3 regions of the Paenibacillus sp. FSL R7-0313 genome follow, and region 1 is predicted to be linked to each of the others. Evidence: predicted binding sites of a transcription regulator. Region 1 holds the regulator's gene; each other region holds the start of a gene.
What was found. The regulator NrdR, encoded in region 1, represses ribonucleotide reductase genes. The targets are predictions, from matches to a motif close to AACACNATATATNGTGTT.
Positions count from the first base shown of each region.

Region 1 (7,631 bases):
AAGATGTGGAGAAACATACACATGTGATCTTCCATTTTAATGATGGTACGGAATTGCGTTATAAGGATGTGCGTCAGTTCGGTACGATGCATCTGTTCAATGCAGGTGAGGAACTGGTGTCCAAACCTTTGCTGAAGCTGGGACTGGAGCCGCTTGATCCAGCCTTTACGGTAACTGCATTCCGCGAGGCGGTTGGCAAGCGTACAACCAAAATCAAGGCTGTACTTTTAAATCAGGCATATGTGGTTGGTATCGGGAATATTTATGTGGACGAGGCTCTATTTCGCGCAGGTATCCATCCCGAGACCATCGCCAAGACACTGACCGAAGCTCAGTTAACGGTGCTTCATGAAGCGATTGTGGCTACGTTGCAAGATGCAGTGAATGCAGGTGGATCTTCCATCAAGTCCTATGTGAATGGACAGGGTGAGATGGGGATGTTCCAGCATCAACTGAAAATCTATGGACGCAAATCAGAACCTTGTACAACTTGTGGTACGTTAATTGAAAAAACGGTGGTTGGTGGCCGTGGCACGCATTTTTGTCCGAACTGTCAGCTGCTGTAACATGAACTGAATGAACGAAATGATGAAATCATAGCACCCTTGGATTCCTCCCTCCATATACTGATATGGCAGAAATAAGCGGGCGTATACCCATACTGGCATCTTCAGTTGGCACGAGTACCGCACAGAGGAGGAGTCCGGGGTGCTGCATCATTTTATTTCATTGCTGGCGCTTGCTTTGGCGCTTAGTTTAGATGGTTTTGGAGTCGGGATTACATATGGGTTACGGAGGACTAAGATTCCCCTGTTATCTATCGCTGTTATTTCGATCTGTTCAGGATTGGTTATTGCCTTGTCGATGCAAGTAGGTGTGTTGTTGTCCCATGTGGTGTCACCGGATATCGCTTCGATCGTGGGAGCCGTTATATTGATAGGTATTGGTGCATGGTCACTGTTGCAACTAATTCGAAAGCAAGGCAAAGAACAACTGGAAACAGACACTGGAATGGGTGAGGCAGCAGAAGCAACGGTAACTGGAGTGGGAGAAGCACAAGAGAGACTGTCGGATTTAAAGGGCAGAAATCAGGTGCTTGCACTGGATCTGGAACAGTCGGCTTCAAATGGATCACTGGAACGAATGGTATTTACACTGGAGCTGCGCAAGCTGGGCGTTGTCATTCAGATCCTTCGCAGTCCCTCCAAGGCGGATATGGATAACTCGGGGAGTATATCTGCCCAGGAAGCGATGTGGCTGGGTATTGCCCTGTCTCTGGATGCGTTTGGAGCAGGTTTGGGAGCAGCACTTCTGGGATTCCCTACACTATGGACAGCACTCATTATTGCACTGTTTAGTGGGGCTTTTCTGTCACTCGGCATGAAGGTTGGCCTACGATTCTCAGCTCTGCGCTGGATGCGAAGACTGTCTGTATTGCCAGCGCTATTGTTAATGATTATGGGAATAATGAAGTTGTTATGAGGTGAAACGATGAATATAGGCTTAACCGGCGGGATCGCGACAGGCAAAAGCAGTGTTTCCGCCTATCTCGCCAGTAAGGGAGCGTTGCTCATCGATGCAGACGTTATTGCCCGGGAAGTTATGATGCCCGGGCATCCCGTGTTGGCCGCCGCTGTTAAGCGGTTTGGACAAGCCATACTGAACGAAGATGGAACACTGGATCGAAAAAAGCTCGGAAGCATTGTTTTTCAACAACCTGAGGAACGAAAGGCATTGGAGGCTATTACACATCCGGCGATCCGAAGAGAGATGCGCGAACGGGCTGCTGCATACGAATTGCAACATCCGGATAAACTTGTGGTGTCTGACATTCCTTTGCTCTACGAATCAGGTCTGGAGGACGGTTTCGAGGAAGTTATGGTCGTATATGTCCCGAGATCGGTGCAACGAGATCGCTTGATGAGTCGGGATGGAATGACTGCAGCACAGGCTGAGGCTCGAATGGATGTACAGATGGATATTGAGCGCAAAAAACAGCTGGCAGACATTGTCATCAATAACAGCGGCTTATGGTCTGCGACGGAGCAGCAAATTGACTCATATCTACAGCGTAAGGGTTTGTTATGAGAATATTGCGCAAGAAACGTGTACTGCTGTTGATGTTTGTGTCCTTTGTACTGGTGTTATTTCTGAATACAAACTGGATGGCATGGTTCTATCCCATTCATTATAAGGAAGAGATTCGTGCCCAATCTCAGAGTTATGAGGTTGATCCGTTTCTGATTGCTTCCATTATCAAGGTGGAGACCAATTTCAAGACAAGCAAGGAATCCAAACGAGGTGCCATTGGGCTCATGCAACTGATGCCGGATACGGCCAACTGGATACTGGAACAAGCCAAAATTCCCGACACTTCGCTGGAGGAATTGAAGCACGAGCCTGAACGAAATATTCAATTAGGCACATGGTATCTGCGGAATCTGTCCGATCAATTCGATGGCAATGAAGCGGTTATGATCGCTGCCTATAATGCGGGACCAGGCAAAGTAAACAGTTGGCTTAGAGATGGTGTATGGGATGGCTCGTTCGATACAGTGAAAGATATTCCGTTTGGTGAGACGCGTCACTATGTACAAAGAGTCATTTACTATTATAATCAGTATGTAAAGATCTATAATACGTTCTAAGTATATAAGTAGAAGCACAGAGCAGGCCGGTTGTTCACCGGCCGCTCCATGCTCCTCTGTGTAGCGTATTACGATGCAGATATTATTGGTATTGACCTGCCAATTGCTGTTCTGCAATTGTTACCAGACGCTTCGTGATGTATCCACCGATCGAACCGTTCTCGTAAGAAGTCATGTTACCTTGGTATCCGTCTTGTGGGATGCTGATTCCGAGTTCTTGAGCAACTTCATATTTCATTTGCTCGAGTGCTGCGGAAGCTTTAGTTACCACCAAGTTGTTGGAGTTACCATTGCTTTGTGCCATTGCTGTTCACCTCCTCGCGGGTTGGTAAAAGTATTATGTGTCGGCAATGCGTTTTTCATTACAAAATCAGTACAGGCAATATGTGGTAAAAAGTAAAACGTGGGAAGTGATCTGATTTGAAGTGTCCTTATTGCGGTTATATGGGTACCAAAGTGCTTGATTCGCGTCCGGCCAACGAAGCAAAATCCATTCGTCGTCGCCGTGAGTGTGAGCAGTGTGCCCGAAGATTTACAACGTTTGAGATGATTGAAGAGACTCCATTGATTGTTATTAAGAAAGATGGCAGTCGTGAAGAGTTCAGCCGGGACAAAATTCTCCGCGGGCTTATTCGTGCCTGTGAGAAACGCCCAGTCTCCGTAGAGACCCTGGAGATGATGGTATCTGAAGTAGAGAAATCTCTGCGTAATACAGCTGATGCTGAAGTGGAGAGTCGCCAGATTGGTGAGTTATTGATGGAACAGTTGTTTCCAGTTGATGAAGTGGCGTATGTCCGTTTTGCGTCGGTATACCGCCAGTTCAAAGATATCAATATGTTCATGAAAGAACTGAAATCCCTGTTGTCCAAAGACAATCTGGAGGATTAGTGAAGTGGGGAAAGGGAGAAGAGCAGTCTGGAGTTCCAGTCCGTGTGTACCAGAGAAATCGGTTGTTCTTCTCCAATCACTTTGGATCTTAAAAAGTGATTGACAGCGAAAGCTGGATTTTATATGATATAGGAGTCGCCTGTGGAACGTAGCAGCGCTGGACAACTTATCTATTTCATATCCTGGGGCCTTAGCTCAGCTGGGAGAGCGCATCGCTGGCAGCGATGAGGTCAGGGGTTCGATCCCCCTAGGCTCCATAATCAAGAACGCCATCACATTATTGTGATGGCGTTTTTTCGTATTATCAGGTTAGCCAGTAATTATTGGTTGGCCTTTTTTTGTGATCGTTTTACGATGGGGGAAGCCGGGAGAACGTGGCGGTTTTTGGGGCTAGGACCTCGTAACAAAAACAGTTCTCCCACGACCTCCAAAAGACCATGTTTGGGCTGGTAGGGGCAGTTGACCCCGTATAACAAGCGAAGCTATGGGTTTGGAACCATCGTGGAAAGGACCGGCGAAACAAAAGATAAGTAGTGAGAATATGGAAACTGTTGTTGGTGTAGATGTCGCTAAAGGTTCAAGTGTGATACATGCGTTTCAAAAATGAAATGAGCCCGTTGGCAAAGCTATCTCATTGAGCACGTTGCGAGTGAATTCGAACAATTCACGGAGATGTTAGGCGCCCTTCAAGCCGAAACGGGTGTTGCTCCAGTGGTTGTTTTGGAGGCGACTGGGTATTACCATCGTGCCTTGGTGTCCTGTCTGAATCGGAGTGACTACACCTACTACATTGTGAATCCCTTGCAATCCAAGGGAACGCAGTTACGCAAAGGAAAACAGATGCTGCAGATGCTTGGCATCTGGCAGAGATGTACAATCGCGGCGACGTGAAGCCGCATCGAAATTGGGATGAGACGTTTACGGAGCTACAGCATTTGACTCGGCAGCATGAGTTTGTTATGGGTATCTTTGTGCAGGCCAAGCTGAACAGCAGAGCCTTGCTGGAGCAAGTGTTTCCGGCGTATGAGCAGATATTTTACAATGTGTTTTCAACAACATCATTTACGGTGCTGTCTTATTGTTTGGAAGGAATTTTGACGAATTGGAATGAAGTCATTCGGGGTAATTCGGGACGATCCCATTCCAAGCGATGGGCCAATGAAAAAGCGAGAAAACTGGAGGAACTCGAAAAACAAATGGAGGAACTCACAGAAAATCTGCCTGAAGTGGAGCTGGTAAGAAGTATCCCGGGAATTGGAACGAAACTGGCCGCAGCCATTGTAGCTGAACTAGGTAATGTGAAACAGTAGTGCAATTTTGAAACCAACGAGACCCTTCCGGCTGGATATAGTCCAACCGGAAGGGTCTCCTGTTTTCTGTATACGCTTTCAGCTAGCCAGATATTCGACGAGCCTTACAAAGATCGTGGCTACTTCGGCGCGGGTGGCGGTGGCTTTGGGAGCAAAAAAGTTGTCCGGCTTGCCTAATACAATGCCGGTGCCCCGCAGCGCCTGAATGGCCTCCAACGCCCAGGAGCTGATCTCACTCTCATCCGTGAAGGACTTAGAGTGGCTTTCAGGTAACTCATAGCCTTTGTACTTCATGTAGTTGTAAAGTATCACCAGCATCTGCTCGCGCGTCATCGGTGAATTGGGGTCAAACAGGTCTGCGTTTGTACCGTTGACTATGCCTTTTTCGGCTGCCCACTCGGCTGCCGCCGTGTACCACTGTCCGTCCGTCACGTCGCTAAAGCGGGAACTCGTGTAGCTGGAGAGGTTTACGTTCTCAAGATTGGCCAGTACCTGCACGAACATTGCACGCGTCATTGCGTTGCCCGGTGAGAACGTTGTGGACGTCGTGCCGTTGAAAAGATCGTATGTGTAGGCGAAATTTATATCGTTGTAGAACCAGTCGTCCATATTGGCATCCCTGAAAGGATTGCCCGATATCACAAGGAAGCCCAGTGGGGTGGCGTCATCAAACGCCAGCTCCGTAGCCTCACGGATGTTCAGCGACATGCCGTTGTCTAAGCCAACTCTTGCGCCGCTTGATCCTACCACAACCGTTCCGCCGCTCCGTATCTTCGATCCGCCGTGGATATGCACCTGGTTGCCGTTTGGCAGGTTCACATGCGCGTCTTTGCCGCCTACTGTGATCGTACCGTCGCTCGCGATGGTCGAGCCGCCCGGAATGGTCACTGTGCTGTTGCTGCTAGGGAGGCTCACTTCGGCGCTCTTATCTGCCGGAATGGTTACCTTACCGTTTGAGTCTATCGTTGTGCCTTCGGGCACCTTAATCTTTGTCCCGCCTTTGGTCGTAATCTCACCGCCACTGGGGAGGGTGGTGTTGCCGTTTTTGTCTGTGACCGCGGGCTTATCCTTCGGTGTATTCACTGTGTAGGTCGACTTTGGCGTTCCAGCGTCTGTCCCGGTGTTCGTATTGTTGGTGTTGTGTGTATTACCACTGTTGCTTGTATTACCGTTGTTGCCCGTAGTACCACCAGAACCAGGTACGGTAGGAGTCGTCGTCTTCGTCGGCATCGCCGGTGCACTGATCTCCGCGCCGTCTCCCTTCGCGTTCACCGCAACGATTTTGAAGCTGTAATTTTGGCCGTTTGTCAGGTTCTTGAAGGTATACTTGGTCTCCGACGCATCGATTACGACCGGCGTTACGTTGCCATACCATACCTTGTAGCCCAATATCGGACTGCCACCGTCGTCAGCAGGAGCAGTCCAGCTCAATGTGACCTGTCCGTCACCCGCTGTCGCCTTGAAGTTGCTCGGCGTATCAGGTACGACCGGTTTTCTCTGCGCGAACATCCAATCGAATACATCTGTGTAGTCATTGTTCCAAGCTGGCAAGTTAGAGGATTGCGCCGTAGGTGCTATACTCCAAGTTCCCATAGTGATCTGGTTATAAAGAACCGCCGCTTCAACTTCATGCGCTATATAATCAGCCAGAACAGGTGTATTTGCAGGATTAGGCCTCAGATTCGGCTGATCAAATTGATTGTAGGGCCACGTAAGAGCCTCATTACTCTCAAAGCGTGAAGCCCTTGCGTTGATCATTTTCGGCATATTGTTATTAATGAAGTTATTGAGGTTAGTCTGGTAGCCTCCAACATTATGAGCATTTAAAAACATCCAATAGGCCAGGTTGTTGTGAGCGTCATTGTCCTTTGCGTTCGGTGAACCGCTTACTGGGGCCATAGGTGCGGCGGCAGCGAAGAAGCCAGGATGGCTGTTAACTAAGTTGTTTGTATACTGGCCGCCCCAGGAGAAGCCCGCCGCGTAAACACGGTTAGGGTCTACTTCACCGCTGGCAATCAGGGCGTCTATGACCTTCTTAACATTTTCTGTTGAGGGAACAGATACGCCATTATAAGAAATATTCAGTACATGGCTGGCGTACTTATCGGGATTTTGCTCCATCTTTTTAATTAGAGCGACTGAGCCGTTGGCTGATTTCATGGCCGCTTTTTGGTCTGTCGCAGCGTTTGTGCCGCCGCGTGACATGCCGTGAGTATAAACATAGAGCGGCAATCCTTTCATCACGTTACCGTCTTCACCCTTGTGAAGGTAGAGCGAGCGATTGACCGAATTGTCCGTGAAAGTTGTGAACTTATCGAGGATTGGATTAACAACCTTTTCCTGTTCAAAAACCACGTTGTGAAGCGGATTTCCTTCTGTCAGTATGATTTCGCCTTTTTGGACAATGGTGTAAACCTGCTTTGTCGAGTTACTGCTGCCATCCAGCGTTGTGTTGCCGCCGCTCTCTGAATAAAACTCGGACTCAACAACGATGTAACGACCGCTCGCCAGTCCGTCCTGATAATCTGGTGAATTGCTAACCTGCCCCACATAGCCGCGTACCTTTGGCTCGTCATTAGCGTATACCCTTGTGATTTTGCGTGCTCCTTCAAAGGTCACTGCTTCGCCGTTCAGGGTCGTGTTCCTAGCCGATAAGGCAAACAAGTCCGGATTAAGCGCGGAGCCTAACGCCGACTTCCCCTCGCCTAAATCAATGATAACAGCCGTTGTGTACTCGCCACTGGCGAAGTTGTCATTCCACACGATAAAGGGAAGTATCCCCGCG
Region 1 is NZ_CP150219.1:6,031,816-6,039,446, reverse strand. Features, by position in the region: gene mutM (DNA-formamidopyrimidine glycosylase) at 1-566, shown strand, start outside; gene NSQ38_RS26235 (manganese efflux pump) at 667-1,482, shown strand; gene coaE (dephospho-CoA kinase) at 1,492-2,088, shown strand; gene NSQ38_RS26225 (lytic transglycosylase domain-containing protein) at 2,085-2,648, shown strand; gene NSQ38_RS26220 (alpha/beta-type small acid-soluble spore protein) at 2,731-2,952, opposite strand; gene nrdR (transcriptional regulator NrdR) at 3,069-3,536, shown strand; tRNA gene NSQ38_RS26210 (tRNA-Ala) at 3,721-3,793, shown strand; partial or broken gene NSQ38_RS26205 (transposase) at 4,209-4,846, shown strand; gene NSQ38_RS26200 (S-layer homology domain-containing protein) at 4,925-7,631, opposite strand, start outside.

Region 2 (7,631 bases), 160 kb from region 1:
TCGGGCAAAGGGTAACGATCGCTCACCTACTTCACTCAGCGAGTTTTAAGACACGCCCTAATGTAAAACCAAAAGACGCAATCCCTTTATTTCATGGGAAGGCGTCTTATTTGTTGTGGAGAGTTATAGTTTTAACGTGAGTTGACTGAATCTTAAGATTTTGCTGATAATCAAGGATTTACGATGTAAAAATGGCCATCTTGCTGCAATGTGCTCATAGGGACAAAGCGTTGAATGGATGATTTTCCGCCTAACGCTACATATAGAATGGACTCTGCTTCCTGATCTGTGTGCCACAGCTGATAACCGCTAACGGGTAGAGGACCGCCGTATACGACGTTCCGATCATCCGCTGAGAAAACAATCTCTTGATTCTCCCCGTGTTGTATCACATCTTGTGCCCGGTCGGCAGCAACAGGCTTGGAGGTAATCCACAACAGATTGTCAGCCGGATTGAAGACGGGTCGGAGATGAAGTGGATCGACTGATAAAGATGGCGTTGTGGATAAATCAGTTATGCTGGCAGAGTTCTTTTTGGAATCAGCCTCCAGCAGGTTTAGGAACTCTGACGGCAGTACATCTCCGTTCGTAGCATCAATATAAAGTGCAGGATGATTAGGTTGCTCCACTTTCCAATAAGCCAGCAGGGGAAGAGCATAACCAAGATGAAGCTCTCCTCCGCCAGCAAGTAATGCCTCAAGGTTCACATGTTGCCGATCCAAGGCTTGTCCAAGAAGTTCATTGTTGTATGGTGACTGTTCTCCATGACCATATTCACTAAGCACAATCTGACCCTGCTCTGTGACTGTAATAATCATATATCCGATAGGTTTGCCTTCAAACTCAGCTTGTACGAACCAGCTATGTGTACCTGGACCCAGAGGGTAGAAATCCAGATCGGCGTTCTTCCAATGCGCTTCGCCGTTCACTGTACCAAGTGTAACAGCTTGTTGCTCTGCAAACCGTTGCACAGCAGCGGGAGCTAGCTTTTCATTCTGAATGCCATGATGTTCGGGGCTATACTCTGTTGATGATGCGGGGGATAGCGAAGACGTTTTTTGTTCCTCTGCATTGGCTATCGACCAAAAAGAGAACAGGGCAAGACAACTGAGCAAGCCCAAGGTTATACAGGTTGTTTTCCGAGCGTTGTTCCAACATGTATGAAAGAATCGTTTCAAATTTACACCTACTTTTCATTTATCCGTTACCTGAGCGGGTTCTAGTTTCATTCTAGGGGACAGGCTATGCAAAGGTTGCCGCAACCTGTCGGGCAGCTGATCATGAATAAACACTACTTTTGCCAGCATTTGCAGGAAAAGTAGTGTCTTCGTCTATCTTAAGTGAAACATGCCGCTGCTAATGGCAGTCACTTTCACTTTGGGTTCATATTGCCAGATCATCTCAGTCCGGCGTGTCTCATACTGCAGTTTCATAGCTTCACGATCTATTACCGCCTGTTTTGCTTTCTCTTCTTCGGCATCTGTCTCGGAGTCGATCGGTACTGCGGCTTCTGCCGCTAGTTCTACATCTGCTCCAATGGGTTTAGCGTTCTTTATATCCACAACTTTTTTCAGTTGTGCAGGTGGCGTGCGGTCAGAATGGACATTCTCCGTGTCTGAGGTTACGTTACCTGGTGATTCTACCTCAGGTGTATCTTCTCGGAGTACCGCTTCATAATAGGTGTCCAAGACGTCCAGCTCCAGATCAAGCCGCTCTTGGGCTTTCTCTGCCCAGCTATAATCGAGTTCCAGCAAGCGGTTTGTCAAATGAGATTCCAAAGCAGCTCCGGCATCAAATAACGAAACTTTAGCTGTCTGTACATGCATGTTCTCCGCCAGCCTCGGACTAAGATCACGTCGGTTCAGCTTGGTGCCGAATTTCTCTATAATTTCACCCGAGCGAAGGGAGATGCCGAGAAAATGCAATTCCTCCCGTTTCAAATCACAGGCGAATTCCACCTTGAAACAGACACCAAGCCAAGGCTCATATACGGCTGGCGCTGTAGCCCGCAATTGCCGTTTGGCAGCCTGTTCGAACAGGTTCACGAAGGCACCGCCTTCACGGGCAGCGCCGAAAATCTGCTGCAGTCTGCGACTGCCATACACCACTTCTTCACGCAATATTCGTCCTGGCCCCAGCTGTGGCAGCGATGGCGTAATACCGAAGTAACGGCCTAGAATGGTTTCTTTTGGTGGCTCGCCTTGAGGACTGCCATTGGTTACGCCATTTGTTCCAGCAGGGTTAGGGACAACAGGAGGTGATGCTTCCGCAGCTTTGGCTTCTGCTGCTTCAATGGCCTGCTGATAACTTTCAGGATCAAATATAAATGTAAAGGACATCGTCTCAGCGGGTGCTCCGGTTCGTTCCACGAACCCCCAATAATAGGGGCGATTGGTCAACGCTTTGTCCGCCTCAGGCGAGAGTTTGACTGTAACATGGGCAGGAGAACGCTCCATAATCTGACAATCAAGTGCTTCCAGATAGGTGAGAACATAAGCCTGCACTTCATGGGGCGACATGGTCATGAGTTAGCTGCCTCCTTTTCGAAGATCTAACAACCCGGATACGGCAGGGCCTTCATCTGAAACCTCACGTTGAATGGAGTTCAGCGATTGTCCAAGTGAGTCCATTTTACGGCGAATATCTTCATCATTTTGTGATTCCAACATGATTTTGTACAAACTTTTCTCAATGGACTCCTTCTTCTCCAGCCGTTCCAGAATGACATCCAGCCCGCCGATCACCATCTCAAACATATTGATCTTCTCATGCAATAGATTCAAGATGTGTTCCTCAATGGTTCCGCTCGTAGATAAATTGAAGATATTCACGTCATTTTGCTGTCCAAGCCGGTGTACCCGACCGATCCGCTGCTCTACCCGCATAGGGTTCCAAGGCAGATCAAAGTTGATCATATGATGGCAAAATTGCAGATTAATGCCCTCGCCACCCGCTTCGGTTGCAATCATGGCCTGCACACGCCCGCGGAAGAGATCCATCATCCAATCTTTTTTGCCTCGATTCATGCCACCCCGATAGGGTACAGCTGTAAGTCCATTGTTGCGGAAATAGTTTAGCAGATACTCCTGCGTGGCCCGGTATTCGGTGAAGATAATGACTTTTTCATTCATGTTCCGAACCAGTTCCATCGTTTTCTCCGCTTTGGTATTCTCCTTGATCGCTTTAATATGGGCCACGAGTTCCCAAATTTTGTCCCGAAGGGGAGAGTCCAGCGGAAGTTTCTTCGACAGATTAACCAGTGTCACGAACACAGCATCCCGACTGCTGCACACTTCCCGCTGCAATGTAACAAGGGATAGCATGCTGCTCAGATTGCCGCCAGCTTCCTGATACTGGTCTTTAACAAAGGAAGTCACGCCATCATACAGCGCTTGTTCTTCGGGCGATAGTTGCAAGTTCACGTTGGAGACATTCCGTTTGGTAAATTGAACGGGGCCTTCTCCGCGACGGTTACGAATCATGACTTTGGATAACTCGTTCTTAAGCTGTTCCTGATTTTTCGGAACCCGCTTGTCTACGACAAAGTTGGCCGCAAAGTCACCCTGACGACCCAGTTGACCGGGCTTCAGCAGGTTGATCAGATTGAACAACTCACTCATATCGTTCTGCACAGGTGTAGCTGTGAGCAACAGACAATACTTTTTGCGCAATTTCAGCATGAACTGATAGTTGGTTGTTTTCTTGTTTTTGAGTTTATGAGCCTCGTCAATAATAATCATGTCGTAATCAGTATTCAGCAGCATATCTTTATGCGGGTCACGTTTGGCTGTATCCATGGAAGCAACAACCACTTCATTCTGCCAGGAATAGGCCTTTTTCTGGGCAATAGCAGGGATGCCAAATTTCGAATTCAACTCCCGTACCCATTGCAACACAAGAGACGCTGGCACGAGAATGAGTACCTTGGATACGAGACCCCGAACCATATATTCTTTCAGAATGAGACCGGCTTCAATGGTTTTGCCAAGACCCACCTCATCGGCGAGAATGGCCCGGCCTGACATTTCAAATAATACTCTGCGAGCAGTGTCCATCTGGTGAGGGAGTGGAGTAAGGCCTTGTAGATGCTTCAAACACTGGATCTCGTCAAAATTGGGAATCAGATTGGTTTCTTCGGCTTGAATGCCCAGTTGGAAGAGTCGGTAATCCCCCCAAGGACCTCCTTTATCCAGTCGTGATTCCAACTGATTGATCCAGCTCCGATCAAATTCCAACGGAACGGGCAGTTCGGCTACTGGTTGATTCATGTGGTGCGGATTCTTCCGGTTCATGGTGCTTCCTCCCCTGCCATACGTGATGACGTTTTATTCGTAGGTAATAGTATGGACGAATGAGAGTCAGTTCATAACTATATAAGTTGAACTACATTTTATTTGCACGAACACTACGATGACAGAACAACCTTCCAATCGCTGTTATCCCCAGATTTCTTTGATTCCCTTTTCTGGAGGGGGAAATCCGGGGATAGCGTATGCTTCCGATGAAGCTTTCTTTCAGAAAGCTTTCAGGCGAACGCTTCGCTTCTTCAGGTTATTTCTGTCCTCTCCGTTGACGTGCAAATGATTAGTTTAACTTATATTGAACCCAGAAATTTAGTAAAGGCACATGTTTTTTCTGTGCCAAAAAATTCACTGATGTCGTATTCATGCGTATGAGGGTGTGTGAAGAAGTTTTTCGGAGCAGGGGAGTCTATAAAATAAGGTCTATGATAAAAGTCATATGGAAAATCAATATATGGTGTATTATACTGAATTTATATCACTATATGTGGTGTTTTATCATAATTTACTCTTGTAGTGAAAATGTAGCGTTATTCGGGGAGGTTGAACGTAGCGATGAAATCAAACCAACGATCGCATCAATTAGAAGGACTTAGCGAAAAAATATTTCTGGACCGATACGCCTGGAAGGACGCTGATTCGAATCATGCCAAGGTCGGAGATGTGGTATTGGTATTAACGAAGGATGATCCCAAGTTCCCGACCAAGGAAGTGGGCGAAATCATAGAACGTCAGGGTCAGCTTGTACAGGTAAGGACTCGAAGCGGAGAGATGATCCAGACAAACGTGGAGAAATTGACACTCAACATAGAAAAAACACCGGAAGAGATGTGGGACCGTCTCGCCAAAGCGATGGCTTCTGTCGAATCCACAGCCGATCAGCGGGCAACGTGGGAGTCCAAGTTCCGCTCTGTGTTGGAAGATTGGAAGTTAGTACCCGGAGGCCGAATTGCTGCGGGCGCGGGGGCAAGCGATGAACTGACACTCTTCAATTGTTATGTCATTCCATCTCCGCAAGACAGTCGGGGTGGCATCATGAGAACCTTGACCGAGATGACGGAAATTATGGCACGTGGGGGAGGTGTTGGTATTAATTTGTCCTCATTGCGTCCTCGCCGAGCGGTGGTGAAAGGAGTCAATGGATCATCCAGCGGTTCCGTATCGTGGGGCGGACTGTTCAGTTATACGACTGGACTGATTGAACAGGGCGGAAGCCGCCGGGGTGCGCTCATGCTGATGATGAATGACTGGCATCCGGATGTGCTGGATTTTATTACCGTGAAACAAACGATGGGGCAGGTGACCAATGCCAATCTGTCTGTATGTGTGAGCAATGCATTTATGGAGGCTGTCAAGCAGGATGGAGATTGGGATTTGGTTTTCCCTGATACGAACGATCCGGACTACGACACCGAGTGGAACGGGGATATGCAGCAATGGAAAGCAGCAGGTCATTCGGTGATACACTATCGTACGCTGAAGGCTCGCGAAATCTGGCATACCATTATTGAATCAGCCTGGAAATCGGCAGAGCCTGGTGTGGTATTCATGGAGTATTACAATCAGATGTCCAACAGCTGGTACTTTAACCCAATTATCTGTACTAATCCGTGCGGGGAACAAGGCCTGCCTGGCTGGGGTGTATGTAATCTGTCAGCGATCAATCTGTCCAAATTCTACGATGAAACGAATCATGATGTGGCATGGGATGAACTGGCGGAAACCACTCGTATCTCGGCTAGATTTTTGGACAATGTCATCGATGCAACACCATATCATTTTGAGGAAAATAGACTGAATCAGCAGCGTGAACGCCGGGTTGGGCTTGGCACGATGGGATTGGCAGAGCTGATGATTAAGCTGCGTATACGATATGGCAGTCCTGAATCCCTTGAATTTCTGGATAAACTGTATGGATTCATGGCAAAGGCGGCCTATCTGGCATCGGCAGAGATTGCAGCAGAGAAGGGTGCTTTCCCAGCATTTGAAGCTGAACCGTACTTACAGAGTGGATTTATGAAAAACATGGTTGCGACATACCCTGAAGTGGGAGAGACGATTCGTAAACAGGGCATTCGAAATGTCACACTGATCACACAGGCGCCAACGGGCAGTACAGGTACGATGGTGGGCACATCAACTGGTATTGAGCCGTATTTCGCCTTCAAGTATTTCCGTCAAAGCCGTCTAGGTTATGATGAACAGTTCGTACCGATTGCACAAGATTGGCTGGATGAACATCCGGGTGAAGCTTTACCCGACTATTATGTGACGGCGATGGATCTGTCGGCTGAGAACCATATCCGGGTGCAGGCCGCGATTCAGCAATGGGTGGATAGCTCCATCTCGAAGACGGCCAACTGTCCGGCTGATTTTACGGTGGAGGATACGGCTGAGCTGTACGAACTGGCCTTCGATCTTGGCTGTAAAGGAGTAACGATATACCGCGACGGCAGCAGGGATGTGCAGGTGTTGTCCACGTCGAAGAAGGAAGAGACCAAGGCCGAAGATCAGAACACGGCGGAAGCTGAAGAGAAACAAGGGCAGGCAAGTGATGGAACTTCCAATAGCCAGGTTGGTGTTAGAACGCATTCTTCCGATCAAGTCCCTTCCTCTTCTACAGTGCTGGATAAACAATATAGAAGCCGTCCTCAGGTACTGCGTGGTGCAACATACAAAATCAATACGCCATTCGGGATGGCTTACATTACGATCAATGATCTGGAGGGAACGCCGGGAGAAATCTTCCTGAACGTGGGCAAAGCAGGATCGGACGTATTCGCCATGGCTGAGGCCCTCGGTCGGGTATGCTCACTGTTTCTGCGATACGGAGATCATGGGCACAAGGTGGAACTGCTGATCAAACATCTCAAGGGTATCGGCGGTACGGGTGCGATTGGCTTCGGAGCTAACCGGGTGGAATCGATTGCTGATGCAGTCGCCAAAGCATTGGAAAGTCATGTACAGAGCAATGTGCAGGAGAATGAAACTGGAGCTTTACAAGAACAGAAGCAAGTGAAGAGCACATATCCACAAGTGGAGGATCAGAAAAACTTTACCGAATCGAGAGATTTATGTCCTTCATGCGGCTCGGCATCCCTGATGAATGTGGAAGGATGCAAAACATGCAGCAACTGTGGGTACAGTAAGTGTAATTAAGTATCACTTAGATAAAAGGGAAAAAGAAAAGGCATTCCTGACTCCATCATGAAGTCAGGGATGCCTTTTGTCATTTAGCTAACTAACACCAATCATGACAACAATCTGCAAGTGATTGCAGTTCATTAAATAGAACGCCAGCGTGGTAGCCGTCGCACACGGCGTGATGTA
Region 2 is NZ_CP150219.1:5,875,310-5,882,940, reverse strand. Features, by position in the region: gene NSQ38_RS25490 (YqzE family protein) at 1-15, shown strand, start outside; gene NSQ38_RS25485 (hypothetical protein) at 171-1,121, opposite strand; gene NSQ38_RS25480 (YqhG family protein) at 1,332-2,525, opposite strand; gene NSQ38_RS25475 (SNF2-related protein) at 2,529-4,292, opposite strand; gene NSQ38_RS25470 (adenosylcobalamin-dependent ribonucleoside-diphosphate reductase) at 4,857-7,460, shown strand; gene catA (type A chloramphenicol O-acetyltransferase) at 7,543-7,631, opposite strand, start outside.
Region 2: the regulator NrdR is predicted to act here: its motif matches at 4,779-4,796, upstream of NSQ38_RS25470 (adenosylcobalamin-dependent ribonucleoside-diphosphate reductase).

Region 3 (7,631 bases), 2.5 Mb from region 1:
GGTCCTGGTCATCCATACTGTAGAGCAGGTTAAACAGGGCGATGACTTCACCTTTCTCATTTTTAATGGGGATAAAAGCCACGTCAAAAGGAACACCGAATAAATCTTTAGGGTAGTGATCAAATCGTTTGACTGTACCGCCGTTGAGATCAGCAAAATTTCGATTTCCATCCAATAGAGGGTCGCCGGGTTGATAATTCAGTTGTTTTAACGATTCCCCTGCTGAGAAATATAGGAATTTCTCATGATCTATAACGGAGAGGGTTACATCCTGACGAATCGTATCTCGAAAGAAAGGCATACATGTAATTAATGCTTGAACAATATCCATATAAAAGATGATTCCTCCCTGGCTACCTTATGTAAACGGTTAAATTTTAAATGCTAAATTACTAACTACCTATATAATATATCGTCATGCAATAGAGAAGAAAGTAGAGAGAATGGATAAAACCTATTTCTTTAAGGCAGGTCTCTACGAATGCTTCAATTATGCGGGAAATGGTCCGAGAACTAGTTAAAGATTGTTTAATTACTATTCTTATTTACAAACCGATAGTCGGTTTGTATAATTCTTATAAAGAGTAGAGGAGTAAACAAGGGAGGAAACGTACTTGAAGAATGAAGACAGACGGAAACATACAACGGCTCAGTTATTGGGAGCTACCAAGGAACTGTTACAAGAGAAAGCCTGCCATGCGATTACTTTAAAAGAGATTATGGAACGCTCGGGATTGTCCAAAGGGGCGATTTTTCATTACGTTAGAAGCAAGGACGAAATATTTATCTGGGTTCTGATGGAGCATCTGGAGACGGTGCACTCTGCCGTTCTGTCTACCATTGCGGAAGCAGATATCAAGACGTTTGAAGGTCCGCTGCAGATTATCGCTGCGAATTTAGTCGGTCTGGAGGAGCAGGGATCAATGACCAATAAGGTCTTGCTTTATTTGCTGGGCAAAGAGGACGAACCTCAGGTGTCCGAAGCACTACAGCAATTTCACGATAGGTCGGTCAACTATTCGATGCAGTGGATTGAGTTGGGAATCAAACATGGTGTGATAGATAGCTCGATTAATGCAGAGCAGATGGGAGAACTTTTTGTACTGCTCTCCATGGGACTGCGGGTACGCACCTCAATGCATACAAGCGGAAGGTCACACTTGAACTCTGCAGATATAGCTAACTTCATGTCTACCATGCTTAAGCAACAAGACTGATACGGATCTTTTTATAGTAAAGATGATGAAGGAGGATAAGAAATGGCACCACTTATTGCATTATGCACAACTTTTATGATACTTCGCGGGATCGGCTGGCTTGGAGTTCCGATGTTTAATCATTGGCATCCTGCGCTGCAAGGTGCGGTTGTCGTCATGTTTTTGTTGACCGCATCCGCACACTGGGGCAAACGCAGAGCTGATTTGGTTCAGATGGTTCCTCGTGGATTAGTTCACAAGGAGAAAATCGTCACGTGGACTGGAATCCTGGAGATCGCAGGCGCAGTTGGCTTACTTATACCTGGTGTTGCATGGATTGCCGCAGCAGGGTTGCTGCTCATGCTGATTGTCATGTTCCCGGCTAATGTCCATGCGGCCCGTGAGAAGTTAACAATAGGTGGCAAAGCTGTGTGGCCAGTTTTCCCACGTCTGATGCTTCAATTGCTGTTCATTACAGCGGTTGTACTCGCTTGGCCATGGTTTGGATAATATACTGCCTCATATGAGTTTGTGCGTCATAACGGTGTGTCTTGCCATCGTGCCAGCCACATCAATCAAACGTTGATTCCGACTGCCACGGAAGGGCAGCGAGACATCACGCTCCGATTCAACGTATCGACCGTCAATAATCACATCACACAACTGGGCAAGCTCCGCTCTCGCAGGGTCGGTAATCAGTTCTTCATATTCAAATCCCGTGTAGGCCCATACCGTCAGATCAGGACGTGCAGCTCGGAGCTGCTGGACCCAAGACGTACATTCTGCTGCCGAGAAAAAGGGATCACCACCACACAACGTAACGCCATCCAGCAATGGATGGGTCGTCACTTCATGCAGAATCTGCTGCTGCCGCTCCTCTGTAAAGGGCTCACCCGCTCGAAAGCTCCACGAATCCGGACTGAAGCAGCCTGGACAGGCGTGACGACATCCGCTGATGAACAACACAGCACGCAGGCCTGTCCCTTCATTCACCGATTCCGGGATGTAACCATATAGATTCACCGGTGCTTCACCCGATCACGCACTTCGGCTTGCTTCGCAGCATTGAAGCGTACTTTGTAATCTCCGGTTAGATAGCCAGTTACGCGGCGTAACCGCTGGAAGTGCACATGGTTCTCGTGGGCTTCACAGCCTGGGCATACATCCCCGATGACGCCTTCATAACCACATGCAGGGCAGCGATCAATCGGATGATTAATGGAGAAATAACCGATATCCTGCGCCAGTGCATACTGTACAATTCGCAGGAAAGCTGCGGTGTTGGCTCGAACGTTCCCGTCAAGCTCCACATAGGAGATTGCTCCTGCGTTACATAAAGTGTGGAATGGGGCCTCCAGTTCAATCTTCCGATAAGCTGGAAGAGTGTGGTATACCGGGATATGGAATGAGTTCGTATAATACTCACGATCATTAACTCCGGCAATGAGGCCGTATCGTTCTCTATCGATCTTCGTGAATTTGCCGGACAACCCTTCAGCAGGTGTGGCAAACAGTGTGATATTCAAGTTATGCTGCTCGCTCATCCGATCACAGAACTCTCTCATGGTACGAATAATGTTGAGCGCTTCGCGGTGTACATGAGGATCCTGCCCATGATGACGCCCATAGAGAGCTGTCATACATTCTGCGAGACCGATAAAACCAAGAGATAACGTTCCATGCTTTAATAGATCGGCAACCGGCTCGTTCGGGTCAAGCTGTTCTCCACCTTCCCATACACCCTCCCGCATCATGAAGTCCGATGCCTTGGCAGGCTGTGCTGTCTGAATTCGGTAGCGGTGCAGTAGGCCGGAAGCGGCATTATGCATAACCGACTCCAAAGCAGTATAGAATCCGGCCCGGTCAGCAACAGCTCTGGCACCTTGGCAGATGCCAAACCGGATGCCGAGCTTAACGAGGTTAATGGTGTTGAAGGACAGGTTACCTTTACCACTTTGACGATTGCGACCAAACCGGTCTGCCAGTGTACGTGTGCGGCATCCCATAGTTGCGATGATCGTATCCGGATCTTCCGGATGATAGAAAGGCAGATTGAACGAAGCATCCACATTGACAAAGTTAGGATACATCCGCCGGGATGAACAGGTGACTGCGAGGCGGAACAAATCATAGTTCGGCTCTCCATGAGCCTGATTGATCCCTTGTTTACATTGGAAAATATGTTGAGGGAACACGGGAGTCTCCCCGTTGCCCAGGCCACGGATGGTTGCTTCCAGCAACGAACGCGATACCAACCTTCCTTCCGCTGAAGTACATAATCCATAGTTCAGTGAAGTGAATGGAATCTGACCACCTGCCCGGCTGCTCATTGTGTTCAAGTTATGAATCAGTGATTCGGCAGCTTGTCCTGTCTCCAGTTCAGTCTCTTCATAGGCGAAGGCATATGCACGTGGGCACTGATTCTTTGCTTCGATATTGTCCAGATAAAGCTGTTCATCCTTAAGCAGGGCATGCTCACCAAAGAGGCGTTGCCCTTTGCGGTAATGTTTGCGGAACGATCGTTGTACATAAGGGGCCAAATCCCAGTCAATCTTATTGGCCGATACACCGCCATATTGACTGTTCTGCTGGGATTGGAAGATGATCGCAACCAAGGCCATTGCAGACATGATCGTCTGAGGTGTGCGAACCGATCCGTTGCCTGTATTGAAACCCGCAGCAAGAAGACGGTCAAACGGGATAAAGATGCAGTTGGTTGTTCCAAGCGCATACTGATCCAGATCGTGTACATACAGATCCCCGTTCTCCACAGCTTGGGCAAGCTCTTCCGGCAACACATGACGCAGAGCATGCCACTTGGCTGTCTCCGAACCGAGCCTGCTCATCTTGCCGCTGAAGGAGTCTCCGTTCAGATTCGCATTTTCCCTCAGCGTATCGGCGTCTTCTGCGCCAATAATTCGTCTTCCCAGGTCGGATAATAGATCGGATGCCGGTGGAGTGGCATACTCAAGCATGTTCATGTAAGGTTCCTCCTAAAATGATTTTGGGTATCAATCAATTCACGTTAAATACTATATGTAGATTCATATTATCCATTTATAAACTATATGTGGTTTTTTGGGTGTGATAATGGTCACGCAACGTAGTGGGCAACGTGGACTTTCCTTTAATTGCTGTGGATAAAGGTTCCCAAAGTCTGAGTAGAAGCGTATAATTTCTAGTTATCCTGCAAGGATAATATTCGAAGTGAGACAAGATGGACTTTCATCCATCTGAAAAGGCGATTTGCAAACCATTTTTGGTTGTTAAACCATCAACTCAAGACCTGCTTTTGTCCAAAAACAGGCTATCGGCAGGGAGTATGATTCTCTTTTACTTCTACGGTGTTAATCATATAAGTATAGATTGTGACAGTTATTCGGATTCTTGATGAACCCCTGTACGTGATTAAACATTCTGATATACAGATTTGAAAGTGCAGCTAAGACAAAAGGGGTGGATCATGGGAACGGCAGAAGGCATTACGAGAGGCTTCTATGAAGATATTAAGGAAGCTGCGGCCCATATCGTAGACGTATTAAGCGGTATATTGAAGGTTAATACCATCTTCGTTGCCACCAATGACGGGGCGACCAATGTCATTTTGGAGGCTTTTAATCGTACGGAAGAGTTAGTTGTTAAAGGCAGTGCACTTCCATTTACGGATTCATATTGCAGCCTGGTATTAAGAGACAACGGGAGTGTTCTTACGATCCCGGATACATGTGAACATCCGATGACACGATCCATGGGTGTTACGAGCGGACTTGGCAATCGTTTCTTCGTGGGCGTGCCTATTATGAGAAGATCGGGCGAAACATTTGGCACCATCTGTCTGATGGATGATCCTGGGTATGTGATCAGCGAAACCGATATGAAGACACTGAAGGCGATGGCTGTATTCCTGGGTTATGTTGTCGATCTGGAAAGTACGCTGCATGTTCAGGAGCGGAAATTGAGTGATTCGGAACAAATGCAAGAACAGCTCCAGGTAGAGAAAGAACGAGCCGAATCTGAGGCGATGACCAAAACACAGATGTTGAAGTTGATGAGTCACGAGATTCGCAATCCCTTGAACGGTATTTTGGGACTGACAGATCTGATGCGCACACCGGATATGCCCGAGGAGCAGTCCGAATATGTGAACATGATTGAGACAAGCGGCAATATTCTGCTTTCCTTGCTGAATAATATGATGAATTTCAATATTAATGAAGCAGGTAAAACGGTTATACATGATGATCCGTTTGATCTGGTAGGTACCATTGAGAATACGGTGTATCTCTATGCCGGTATTGCGACAGGCAAGAACATTGAGCTGGGATTAAATCTTGAACTGAATGTATCTCAAGTGTTCGTTGGTGATGAAGTCAAGATTGGACAGTTGCTTGCACACGTCATTCAGTATGCTCTCGATTCAACGCGTGAAGGTTCCGTTCTGATCACAGCAGTAGTGAATGGAGAAGAATTGGAAGAGAACGGTACACTTCTGCTCAAGGTGAAGTACACGGGTCAGATGTTATCGGACAAGAAGACACCAACCTTTAACAGGCAAGATGAAAATTTGAATATTCAAAAACTGATTGGAAGTAATCTGGGTTTAGCTGTAAGCCAGAATCTTGCCATTCTCATGCATGGCCGTATTCAGGTGAGCAGTGTGCAGGAAAATGATACGGAATTCAACATTTCCCTTCCGTTACGCAGATACTGGGAGTTACCTCAACTCGCAAGTGTTCAGCAGCGGTTAAAAGGGAAAAAGGTGTTGCTTGCCAAGGACCCTGACATTCTGCAAGGCGTCTCTTCCCTGATGCGTAGGTGGGAGATGGATGTACACATGACCTCGGGTTTGACATTAGCGCATGATTGGATCAAGGAAGGATTCATGCCGGATGTAGCCGTTGTGGATATGGGATTACTGGAAGGCGGCGCAGTCGACTTTGTACATGAACTGAAACAGCGACTGGAGAATCTGCCCGTCATTGTTCTTGTTCCTTATGGCATGCACATTGAATTGCATGAAGCAGAAGCCTTTGATGCTGTTCTGACCAAGCCGGTCAGACAGGCTGATCTGTTGAATGCATTGAGCATTACTTTGCCTTAAATCATGATCAGAAGACCAATCTTTATTTGGCGCACCTGTTATAGGTGCGCTTCTTTGCATTTTCCATTTTCTGAGCCAAAGCCCTTTTATTCCGAGCTGGTTACGTTACAATAGAAAGTGAACTTCATCTTTATAACCAACAGAGGAGGATATGCAATCAATGGATTATCGCAGATTAGGTGGAAGCGGACTGAAAGTGAGCGAGATCAGCCTGGGAAGCTGGCTGACGTACGGAGGGTATGTGGAACGTGAGAATGCGGTGAAATCAATTGAAACTGCATTTGATGAAGGCATTAACTTTTTTGATACTGCCAATGTATACGAACGGGGTGCAGCAGAAGAACTGCTGGGGCAGACGCTCAAAGCATATTCCCGTGACTCTTATGTACTTGCAACCAAAGTATTTGGCAAAATGGGTGATGGTCCGAATGACCAGGGGTTGTCTCGCAAACATATCAAGGAGCAATGTGAAGCCAGCTTGAAGCGCCTGGGCGTTGAATATGTCGACATCTATTACTGCCATCGTTATCATACTGAAACACCAATTGAAGAAACACTCCGCGCTCTTGATGATCTGGTACGCCAAGGCAAAGTCTTATATGTTGGCGTCAGCCAGTGGACTGCGGCTCAGATGGAAGATGCATTAGGTACAGCAGATCGTCTGCTCCTCGATCGTATCGTGGTCAATCAGCCGGTGTACAACATGTTTGACCGTTATATTGAAAATGAGATTATCCCGCTCGGCGAGCGTAAAGGCATCGGACAAGTCGTATACTCCCCGCTTGCTCAAGGTCTATTGACGGGGAAATATACGTCCGTTTCCGATATCCCAGAGAATAGCCGTGCGGCTAAGCTAGGATGGGACGAAGGAAAGATCAATGCGGATCGCATCGGGAAAGTTCGTCAACTGATTGAAGTGGCGGACAAGCTGGATCTGAAGGTTGGCCAATTGGCCCTTGCCTGGATTCTGCGCCAAAAGAATGTATCCAGTGCACTTGTAGGGGCGAGTCGTCCCGAGCAGGTAAAAGAGAACGCGGCTGCATCTGGCGTGAAGCTGGATGCTGCCATTATCGAAGAGATTGAGAGCATTCTTGCTTGATTTCCTGTCAGCACACAAGCTGAGATGATATGTAATGATCCATAAAAAGAGGGATGTCCTGTGCGCCTGAATAGGCGAGCGAGACATCCCTTTTTTGAGAAGGTTGAAAGGTTAGTTTATTGAAAGGTTAGATCTTACTTTAAAGTGTAAGAGGCAAGGAACGAAAAGATAAGGCACACACACGGTTACGCCCTGTATTCTTCGCTTCATATAAAGCACGGTCGGCCTGTTCGAA
Region 3 is NZ_CP150219.1:1,661,593-1,669,223, forward strand. Features, by position in the region: gene NSQ38_RS07355 (methyl-accepting chemotaxis protein) at 1-331, opposite strand, end outside; gene NSQ38_RS07360 (TetR/AcrR family transcriptional regulator) at 615-1,217, shown strand; gene NSQ38_RS07365 (DoxX family protein) at 1,260-1,706, shown strand; gene nrdG (anaerobic ribonucleoside-triphosphate reductase activating protein) at 1,716-2,219, opposite strand; gene NSQ38_RS07375 (anaerobic ribonucleoside triphosphate reductase) at 2,216-4,177, opposite strand; gene NSQ38_RS07380 (histidine kinase dimerization/phospho-acceptor domain-containing protein) at 4,660-6,297, shown strand; gene NSQ38_RS07385 (aldo/keto reductase family protein) at 6,458-7,396, shown strand; gene NSQ38_RS07390 (diguanylate cyclase) at 7,536-7,631, opposite strand, start outside.
Region 3: the regulator NrdR is predicted to act here: its motif matches at 4,225-4,242, upstream of NSQ38_RS07375 (anaerobic ribonucleoside triphosphate reductase).